Regions from separate parts of the Streptomyces sp. NBC_01017 genome, predicted to be linked through region 3. Evidence: riboswitches for the same ligand, from Rfam matches in the RefSeq annotation. Region 3 holds a riboswitch; each other region holds the start of a gene.
The links. A riboswitch is a leader RNA that binds a small molecule or an ion and turns the genes downstream of it on or off. The one in region 3 is predicted to bind cyclic di-AMP.
Positions count from the first base shown of each region.

Region 1: it holds a riboswitch for cyclic di-AMP, as region 3 does, so the genes downstream of both, OG331_RS41455 (C40 family peptidase) here and OG331_RS26690 (M23 family metallopeptidase) in region 3, are expected to answer to the same signal.
Region 2: it holds a riboswitch for cyclic di-AMP, as region 3 does, so the genes downstream of both, OG331_RS15025 (M23 family metallopeptidase) here and OG331_RS26690 (M23 family metallopeptidase) in region 3, are expected to answer to the same signal.

Region 1 is NZ_CP108683.1:9,022,014-9,025,213, forward strand. It holds gene OG331_RS41445 (LysR family transcriptional regulator) at 1-378, opposite strand, end outside; gene OG331_RS41450 (LysE family translocator) at 486-1,100, shown strand; gene OG331_RS41455 (C40 family peptidase) at 1,166-1,639, opposite strand; cyclic di-AMP (ydaO/yuaA leader) riboswitch at 1,643-1,853, opposite strand; gene OG331_RS41460 (hypothetical protein) at 2,196-2,504, opposite strand; gene OG331_RS41465 (ATP-dependent Clp protease proteolytic subunit) at 2,512-3,147, opposite strand.
Region 2 is NZ_CP108683.1:3,281,213-3,284,412, reverse strand. It holds gene OG331_RS15030 (M16 family metallopeptidase) at 1-934, shown strand, start outside; cyclic di-AMP (ydaO/yuaA leader) riboswitch at 1,148-1,310, shown strand; gene OG331_RS15025 (M23 family metallopeptidase) at 1,324-2,106, shown strand; gene OG331_RS15020 (GntR family transcriptional regulator) at 2,308-3,003, shown strand.
Region 3 is NZ_CP108683.1:5,809,841-5,813,040, forward strand. It holds gene OG331_RS26685 (PP2C family protein-serine/threonine phosphatase) at 5-1,090, shown strand; cyclic di-AMP (ydaO/yuaA leader) riboswitch at 1,320-1,477, shown strand; gene OG331_RS26690 (M23 family metallopeptidase) at 1,489-2,514, shown strand; gene OG331_RS26695 (PrsW family intramembrane metalloprotease) at 2,680-3,200, opposite strand, start outside.

The sequences.
Region 1 (3,200 bases), 3.2 Mb from region 3:
GGCGACCGTCAGCTCCACGTCCGGATGGGCCCGCCGGAAGGCGCTGAGGGCCGGCGGCAGCAGATGGATGCCCGCGGTCTGGAAGGTGCCGAGCCGGAGCGTGCCGCCCGACAGGCCGGTCAGCCGGGCCAGCTCGTGCCGTGCCCGCTCCAGCTCGTCGAGCACCCGCCGCGCCCGCGCCACCAGCAGCTCGCCCGCACCTGTCAGCCGCGCTCCGCGGTGATGCCGTACCAGAAGTGCGGTGCCCGCCTCGCGCTCCAGCTTGGCTAGCTGCTGGGAGAGCGCGGGCGTGGTGTAGCCGAGCCGCTCGGCCGCCCGGGTGATCGAACCCGCCTCGGCGACCGCCACCAGGGCGGCGAGCCTGGTCGCGTCGTACATGCCGGGCCCCTCGTCCGTCCAAGCCTGTCTGCCTAAAGCAATGCTTTAGGCTAGCCCAGGATATTCGACATACCTGCTGAAGGCTTCCGCCCGGCACGCTGAGTGCCATGGACGCTCAGCTCATCGCCTTCACCGGGGTTTCCGCCGGCCTCGTCGCCATGCCCGGCGCCGACTTCACCGTCGTCGTGCGCAACGCCCTCGTCTCCCGCCGGGCCGGCATCGCCTGCGCGCTCGGGATCGGGGCCGGGATGCTGGTGCATGTGACGCTGGCGGTGCTGGGGGTCGCCGCGGTCCTGGCCGCCGTACCGGCGCTGTTCCGTGCGCTCCAAGTGGTCGGCGGGGTCTATGTGTTGTATCTGGGCGTCCAGACCCTGCGGCGGCGGCGCGGTGAAGTGGCGGACACGGGCGAGGACTCCACCGGGCGACCGCTGCGGCAGGGCTTCGTCACCAACGCCCTCAACCCGAAGGCGTCCCTGACCTTCCTCAGCGTGGTGCCCCAGTTCGTGCCCGCGGGCGCTCCCGCGCTGCCCCGGACGCTGCTGCTCGCACTGATCGTGCTCGCGATCGCGCTGGTGTGGTTCCAGGCGGTCGCGCTGCTGGTGGACCGGCTCGGGCGGTGGCTGCGCCGGCCGCGCGCCGCCCGGGCGGTCACGACCGTCACCGGCGTCGCGCTGACGGCCTTCGGCGTCGGGCTCCTTGCCGGGCCGCTGATGGCCGTCTGACGGCCTTTCTCGTGCCCCGTGGGCGATGACGGCGTGTCAGGCCGCCGCCATCGCCCCGGGGTGGGTCACTTGACCCGGCCGTACCAGACGCTCCTGGTCCAGATCTTCTGCAGCTTTACCACGTCCCCGCTCTTGGGGGAGTGCCAGATCCTTCCCTTCCCGGCGTAGATGCCGACGTGGTAGACGTACGACCCCGAGTGGAAGAACACCAGGTCTCCGGCCTTGCGGCTGTTGGCGGAGATGTGGCGGGTCTTGTTGTACTGCTGGGCCGCCGTGCGGGGCAGCTTCTTGCCCGCCTTCTTGAACGAGTACAGCGTCAGCCCGGAGCAGTCGAACCGGTTCGGCCCCGTGGCGCCCCACCTGTACGGGGAGCCCTTCTTGGAGGCCGCGATCTGAAGTGCCTTCGTCGCCGGTGTGGCTGCCTCCGCTTCGGACGTGAAGCCGGGCGCCACTATCGAGCCGCCCACTGCGGCGATGGTGAGAGCCGAGGCCGTACCGGCCCGGGCCATGAGCGACGGGACACGATTGAGCGCAGTCATGCGCAACCCTTCGTCAGCCGCCTGTGAAGGATGACCTGTCGGATTCGGGCTGGCGAAGTTGCCCGGCCGCATTGCTGCGGCTTCACCCCAAGGGCTGCTCGGATCGAACGAACGTCCGCTCCGGCGACCCGTCTTGCTCGGGTCCTCCACTCCTGCCGATCCACTCCTGTCGACCGGTCATCCGGGCGGCGGCAGGACTCGGCGTCCGCCCGGACCGCCCCGCCGCTGCGGCGGGGGCTTGTCGTCAGACAGGGATCTTGGTGCACGGATGAGCGAAATACCCAGCGGAACCGGTGATTTGTGGTGTTAGTCACCACTCACCCGTTCGGGTGGGTACCCGTGTGTTCGAGAGGGTGTCCAGAGGGCGAAGGCGTCCCGGACCAGCGATGGAGCGCCTTGTTCCGCCGTGGACTCATGCCCGTTGCGCAACCCTGACGGGCCCGCAAAAGGAGCCACGGCTACGCCGAAAGGGGGTACGCCGTTTGGTCCGTTTCAGCCTTGCTCCGGACGCGTCGTCAGTGAGATCGAGACGTCCGGGGCCGGCCTGTACACGTCGTCAACTGTCGGAGCGCGGCGGCAGCGTGACGCGAGCCGTGCGGCGCTCCCCGTCCAGCACGCGCAGCGCACGCGCGAGCGTGGGAGCGTGCAGCTCCGTCTCGCCCCGCTGGTGCATCAGCGCCAGCGCGTCCCGCAGCTCGGCCGCTTTGCGGACGAGCGCCTGGGCGGCACGCAGTCCGCGGTAGGTGTCGCCGTCCTGCGCCGGGTTGATCCGGCCGAGCAGGTCCACCACATCGAGATAACGGTCGATCAACTCGCCCTCCGCACGGGTCAGCGCGGGCAGGGGCGGCAACTCGGGTGGCAGCACCGGCCGATCACCGCCCCGTGGGCGGCGCGAGGGTCGCCTTGCGGCTGGGGATGATCCGGTCCACCAGTCCGTACTCCAGCGCCTCCTGGGCGTTCAGGATCTTGTCCCGCTCGATGTCCTTCGACACCTGCTCGCGGGTGCGCCCGGTGTGCCGGGCGAGCATCTCCTCCAGGCTGCCCCGAATCCGCGTCAGTTCGTCGGCCTGGATGGCCAGATCGCTGGCCTGGCCCTCGACCGGCTCGGGCAGCCCCGGCTGATGGATCACCACTCGGGCCCCGGGCAGGGCGAACCGCTTCCCCGGCGTGCCCGCGGCGAGCAGCACCGCGCCGGACGCGCCGGCCTGGCCCAGGCAGATCGTCTCCACGTCGCAGGTGACGTACTGCATCGTGTCGTAGATCGCCGACATGGAGCTGAACGAGCCGCCGGGCGAATTGATGTACAGCGAGATGTCCTGGTCGGGGTCCTTGTGCTCCAGATACATGAACTGGGCCATCACGTCGTTCGCCGAGATGTCGTCGATCTGCGTGCCGAGGAAGACGATCCGCTCCTCCAGCAGTTTCGAGTACGGATCCTGCGTCCTGAGGCCTGAACTCGTGCGCTCGGTGAACTCGGGCAGTACATAGCGGGCTGACGGTCGGGTCATGGCTCACGCTCCCTTGCCGGGTGCCTGTAAAAAATGTACAGGACGTACATGAC
Region 2 (3,200 bases), 2.5 Mb from region 3:
GCACGAGCTGGCCAACCCCTCGCGCCGCGCCGCCAAGGAGCTGTCCAGGCAGCTGTTCCCGGCGACCTCGCGCATGTCCCGCCCGCGCCAGGGCACCGAGGACACGGTCGCCGGCATCGACTCCGCGGGCGTACGCGCCTTCTACGAGCGGCATGTGCGCCCGGCGACGTCCACCGTCGTGGTCGTCGGCGACCTCACCGGCGTCGACCTCGACGCCCTGCTCGGCGACACCCTGGGCGCCTGGACCGGCTCCCCGGCCCAGCCCCGGCCGGTCCCGCCGGTGACTGCGGACGACACCGGGCGCGTCGTCATCGTGGACCGTCCCGGCGCCGTCCAGACGCAGCTGCTGATGGGGCGCGTGGGCCCCGACCGGCACGACCGCGTCTGGCCCGCGCAGGTGCTCGGCACGTACTGCCTGGGCGGCACCCTCACCTCCCGCCTGGACAAGGTCCTGCGCGAGGAGAAGGGCTACACCTACGGTGTGCGCGCGTTCGGGCAGGTCCTGCTCTCCGCCCCGGACGGCTCGGGTGCGGCGATGCTCGCCATCAGCGGCTCCGTGGACACGCCGAACACCGGTCCCGCCCTGGACGACCTCTGGAAGGTCCTGCGCGGTGTCGCCGACGGGGGACTCACCGACGCCGAGCGGGACTTCGCCGTGCAGAACCTCGTCGGGGTGGCGCCGCTGAAGTACGAGACCGCCGCCGCCGTGGCGAGCACGCTGGCCGACCAGGTCGAGCAGAACCTGCCCGACGACTTCCAGGCGACGCTGTACCAGCGGCTCGCCGCCACCGGCACCGTCGAGGCCACCGCCGCGGCCGTGAGCGCCTTCCCGGTCGACCGCCTGGTGACGATCCTCGTCGGCGACGCGGCCGAGATCCGGGAGCCCGTCGAGGCCCTCGGTATCGGCGAAGTCAGCGTCGTGGCGGCCGAGTAGGGGACTGGCGCGGAGCCGGAGACGGCACGCACGCGTAGGGGCCCTGGTGACTGAAGAGTCACCAGGGCCCCTTTATGCCCGAATTGAGGGAGAGGTTGCCTGTCTGACCTGTGGGATGCACTACAAAAGGCAGGATCCGTTTGGGGATTGAAAGATGCCCCGTTTAGCGTCTTCCGGGCTGTCCGTCAGGCACTGCGCCGCGCCCGCGGCACCGGACAGCCATCGCCGAGTCCCCGTACGGCGCGAGCCAGGGGAGCCGGGGACCCATCGAAGTCCCTGGGGTGAATCGGACGCCCGCGCAGCCGCGAGGGGGTCCGTAGGAGACCTTCCTGCTCCGAACCCGTCAGCTAACCCGGTAGGCGAGAAGGAAGGAAAGGATCAGCCACTTCATGGCGTTCACCTGCGCCACCGGGAAGCGTCCCGCGGGGAAGCACCGTCGCCCCAGCCGCTTCGAGCGCACCACCGCCCGCGCCGCGGGCGTCGCCGCACTCACCGCCACCGGCGTGATCGGCACCCTGGCCGCCCCGGCGCTCGCCGCCGAACCGGCCGTCGAACAGACCGGCCTCATCCCCGTCGTCTCCGTCGAGAACTCGATCGCCGACCAGATCGACGCCCAGGCCGCCGCCCAGGAGCAGGCCGCCAAGGAGGCCGCGGCCCGCAAGAAGGCCGCCGAGGAGGCCGCACGCAAGAAGGCCGCCGCGAAGGCGAAGAAGGAGCGCGAGGCCAAGGAGCGCGCCGCCCGCGAGGCCGAGCGCAAGCGCCTGCTGTCCTACGTCGCCCCGATCTCCGGCTCGTACGTCTCCACGGGCTACAAGACCGGCGGCGCCCTCTGGTCCTCCGGCAGCCACACCGGCGTCGACTTCCATGCCGCCAGCGGCACCTCGGTCCACTCGGTGGCCTCCGGCACCGTCGTGGAGGCCGGCTGGGGCGGGTCGTACGGCAACCAGGTCGTGATCAAGATGAACGACGGCACGTACACCCAGTACGGCCACATGTCGTCCATAGCCGTCTCGGTGGGCCAGACCGTCACCCCCGGTCAGCAGATCGGCCTGTCCGGCGCCACCGGCAACGTCACCGGGCCGCACCTGCACTTCGAGGCCCGCACGACGCAGGAGTACGGCTCCGACATCGACCCCGTCGCGTACCTGCGCTCGCACGGCGTGAACCTCTGACGCCCCACCTCTGACGCTCACACCGCGCCTTCCGAAAGCCCCGGCTCCCCGAGCCGGGGCTTTCGGCGTTTCGAACGGCCCGCTGTCCAAAAAATATCCATGGATTCCGGCCCCCCGTCGGAAATTCCGGCCGGTTGCAATAGAGTCACTGAACACACGTCATTCGTCGACGTTTCACGGGGATTAAGGCGGAGGTCGGTCATGCGTATTCCGGCGCACTCGGTATGCACCGCGATCCGGGACGACATCGTCGCCGGGGTCCACGCGCGCGGCGGCAGGCTCACCGAAGAACTCCTCGCCCGCCGTTACGGCGTCTCCCGAGTCCCCGTGCGCGAGGCCCTGCGCACCCTGGAGGCGGAGGGCTTCGTGGTGACCCGGCGGCACGCGGGCGCGTGCGTCGCCGAACCGAGCGAGCAGGAGGCCGCCGACCTGCTGGAGATGCGCACCCTCCTGGAGCCGCTCGGCGCCTCCCGGGCCGCCCAGCGGCGCACCGAGGCCCATCTGAAGGTCCTGCGCGGCCTGGTCAGGCTGGGCCAGGAGCGGGCCAGGCGGGGAAACAGCGAGGACCTGCGCTCCCTGGGCGGCTGGTTCCACGAGACGCTGGCCCAGGCCTCCGGCAGCCCCGCCCTGACCTCGATGCTGACCCAGCTGCGCCACAAGATCGCCTGGATGTACGCCGTCGAGGCGCCGGTCAACCCCGTGGAGTCCTGGACCGAGCACGGCGCGATCGTGGACGCGGTGGCGCGTGGCGACGGCGAGCGCGCCCGCGCGATCACGGCGCTGCACACCGAGCGCTCGATCTCCGGGCACCGGCTGCGCTTCGGCTCCCGCGGTGACCGCACGGAGCGTGTGAGGAATTCGCAACATCCCGTAAACATGCCGAGCCTGCGGCATTAACACGGGCGCCGTATACAAAGAGGAGATATTCGGAGGCGGCGAATTTCCGCTGCCCTTTTTCGGATGTGCGGGAAATTCTCGGGCCCGCCGATCTCGAAAGAGGGACCGCCTGCCCGAAAACAGGAAGCCAGCGCCGAAAACAGTGAAGCCGCGCCCGCCGGAAAGGCGAGCGCGGCTTCACCGCTTGCTGCGGGAGT
Region 3 (3,200 bases):
TGAGGTGGAGCAACGGCGGATCTCGTACACACGCCGGTTCGTCCGGCTGCTCCCCGCACTGCTGATCGCGGCCGGAGGCGTGTACGACCACGTCACGCCGACGGATTTCACCGGCGCCCCTTTCTTCACCGCGGCACCCCTGGTCGCCGCCCCGCTCTACTCGCAGCGCGGCACGGTCCTCACGGGCGTCGTGGCCGTCGCCGCACTGCTCGTGCTGCGCGTCCCGCGCGGCGACGTCAGCCGGGCCGAGGTGATCACGGAGCTGGTCACCGTGGTCACCGTCTCCGTCCTCGCCGTCCTCATCAACATCCTCGTCCGCCGCAGCGACGAACGCCTCGCCTCCGCCCGCGAGATCGCCGAGGCCGCCCAGCGCGCCGTACTGCCCCAGCCCGCCGAGCGGATCGGCGGCTTCCAGATCGCGGCACGGTACGAGGCGGCGCAGGAGGGCGCGTCCATCGGCGGCGACCTGTACGCCGTGCAGGACAGCCCGCACGGCCTGCGGGTCGTCGTGGGGGACGTGCGCGGCAAGGGCATCGGGGCGGTGGGTGCGGTCGCCGTGGTCATCGGGGCCTTCCGGGAGGCCGCCGAGCAGGAGACCACGCTGGAGGCGGTGGCACTGCGCCTGGAGCGGGCGCTGGCCCGCGAGCACGACCGGCGCGAGTGGGCCGAGTCCGCCGAGGGGTTCACCACCGTCGTACTCGCCGAGCTGTCGCATGGCAGCGGGATCGTGCGCCTCGTCAACCGCGGGCATCCCTCGCCCCTGTTGCTGTACGCCGACGGCACCGTGCGCGCGCTGCCCGCCGCCGAGCCCGCACTCCCGCTCGGCATGCGGGAGCTGGGCGTCTGGCCCGACCGGGCCCAGGAGGCCGACTGCCCGAGCGGGGCCACGCTGCTCCTCTACACCGACGGACTGTCCGAGGCACGGGACGACACCGGCCGCTTCTACGACCCCGAGGCGGGCCTCGCGGGGCGCGCCAACGCCCGCCGCGAGCCGGCCGCACTGCTCGGCGTCCTCGCGACGGAGGTGCGGCGGCACTCCGGGGGCGGGATGGCGGATGACATGGCCCTCATCGCCGTACGACGGCCGTGATGTCACCGGCCGTGACCGGGCGACCCCCCTCCGCATAACAACTGACATACCGTCAACACCCGTGTGGCACCTGAGGTCTGGCCAACTCGCCCGATTTAGGCCGCTCATGACCCGTAAGTCCAGGCGAAAATCGTTAATGATCAAGTGGAACAGCTTGGAATCCGCACCCCGGGTCTATTAACGTTCGATAACGCAGCGCGGTCGTCCCAGCCGTCACAAGAGGCGGCTCCGTGCGCACGCGCCGAATCTCGAAAGGGAACCGGGGAACCACCACCTTGGGGTGAATCGCGCAAATACCACCGTGAACTCACGGGCGGTATACGCGCGTAGGAGACCTTCCTGCTCCGAACCCGTCAGCTAACCCGGTAGGCGAGAAGGAAGGAAAGGAGTACGCCCACGTGGCGTCCAACCGGCCTGCCCCGCAAGCCCCGTTCGTGCCGAGTCAGCGCAATACCGACACTTTCGGCTACGACCGCAACCGCACCGACGAGGCCCCCTTCGAGGAGTGGAACCCCACCGCGGAGTCCCTTCGTCCCGTACGCGGCAGGCATCGCGTCTCCAAGCAGCGCGGCGGGGGACTCGCCCGCAGCTCCACGGTTCTCGGCGTCGGTGTCATAGCCGCCGTCGGCGCGGGCGGCATGGCCAGCGCGAACAGCGGCAAGCCGCCGGTCGCCATCACCATGCCGGACCTGCCCCTGATCTCGGACGACTCGTCCGAACCCGCCGAGGACGCGGCCACCGCGCTCAGCACCATGGGCGAGACCTCCGAGGACACCGCGCAGGGCGGTTCCGACGCCGGTGAGGCGCTGCGGAGCCGGATCATCGCGCAGGCCGAGTTCCAGCAGGACCAGTTCGACAGCAAGGCCGCCGCAGCCGCGGTCGCCGCCGCCGAGAAGGAGGCCGCCGACGCGGCCGCCAAGGCGGAGAAGGAAGCCAAGGCCAAGGCCGCCGCCGCGAAGGCCGAAGCCGAGGAGGAGGCCCGCAAGAAGGCCGAGGCCGAGCGCCTCGCCGAGCTGGCCAAGCAGTACACGCTGCCGACCTCCTCGTACACCCTCACCTCGACCTTCGGGCAGGCCGGCGCCTACTGGTCCTCCGGCTACCACACGGGCCTCGACTTCGCCGCGCCCACCGGGACGCTGATCAAGGCCGTGCACAGCGGCACGATCACGTTCGCCGGCTGGGACGGCTCGTACGGCTACAAGACCGAGCTCACCCTCGACGACGGCACCGAGGTCTGGTTCGCGCACCAGTCCTCGATCAGCGTGAGCGTCGGCCAGAAGGTCAACACCGGTGACGTCATCGGCCGCGTGGGCGCCACGGGCAACGTGACCGGTGCCCACCTGCACCTCGAGGTGCACCCCGGCGGCAGCTCCAGCGGTATCGACCCGCTGGCGTGGCTGCGCGGCAAGGGCCTCACGCCCTGAGGTCTGACGGCCCGTGCGCCTGTTGAGGCTCGGCCGCTTCTGAACCCCGGCTTCCTGCTCTGATCCCCGGCAGTCCTGACGGCGTCCCCCCGACGTCAGGGCTGCCGGTATCTGCAGCGCCGGGGTTCGCCTGTTTGGCCGGGGGTTCGCCTGTTTCCGGGACGGTCACGTCCGATAGGGGTTGTACGCCGGGTAGGGCGCCGCCGCCCCGTATCCCGCGTACCCGCTCCCGTAGGGCTGCCAGTGACCGGGCGGCGCCCCGTACCCATGAGCCGGCGGCCAGACCCGCGCCGCGGCCACCGCGTGCTCCAGCGCCGGCCGTGCGACCTCCCGGCGTCGCCACAGCTCGTGCAGCAATTCCCGTTCCCGTACGACGAAGTCGGCGCCGGCCCGCCCGCGGCGCCCCCGGTGCCGTAGGAACGCCAACGAGGTGGCGTAGGCCTCGTACTGCGCCACGGCTCGCGCCGCCGTCCGACCGCCGTGGCGGCGCGCGTACTGCCGGGCCACCCGCCGGTCCCGCATCGAGCCCAGTGCGTACGGCTCGCTCGGCGACAGCCACCCGGTGACGACATAGGCGGGCAGCTCCTCGCGCACGGTCCTCAGCTCGCGCTGCCGGGTCCAGATCACCAGCCAGGTGAGCAGCCCGAAGATGGGCACCATGAAGGCCGCGTACACCGCGAAGAACC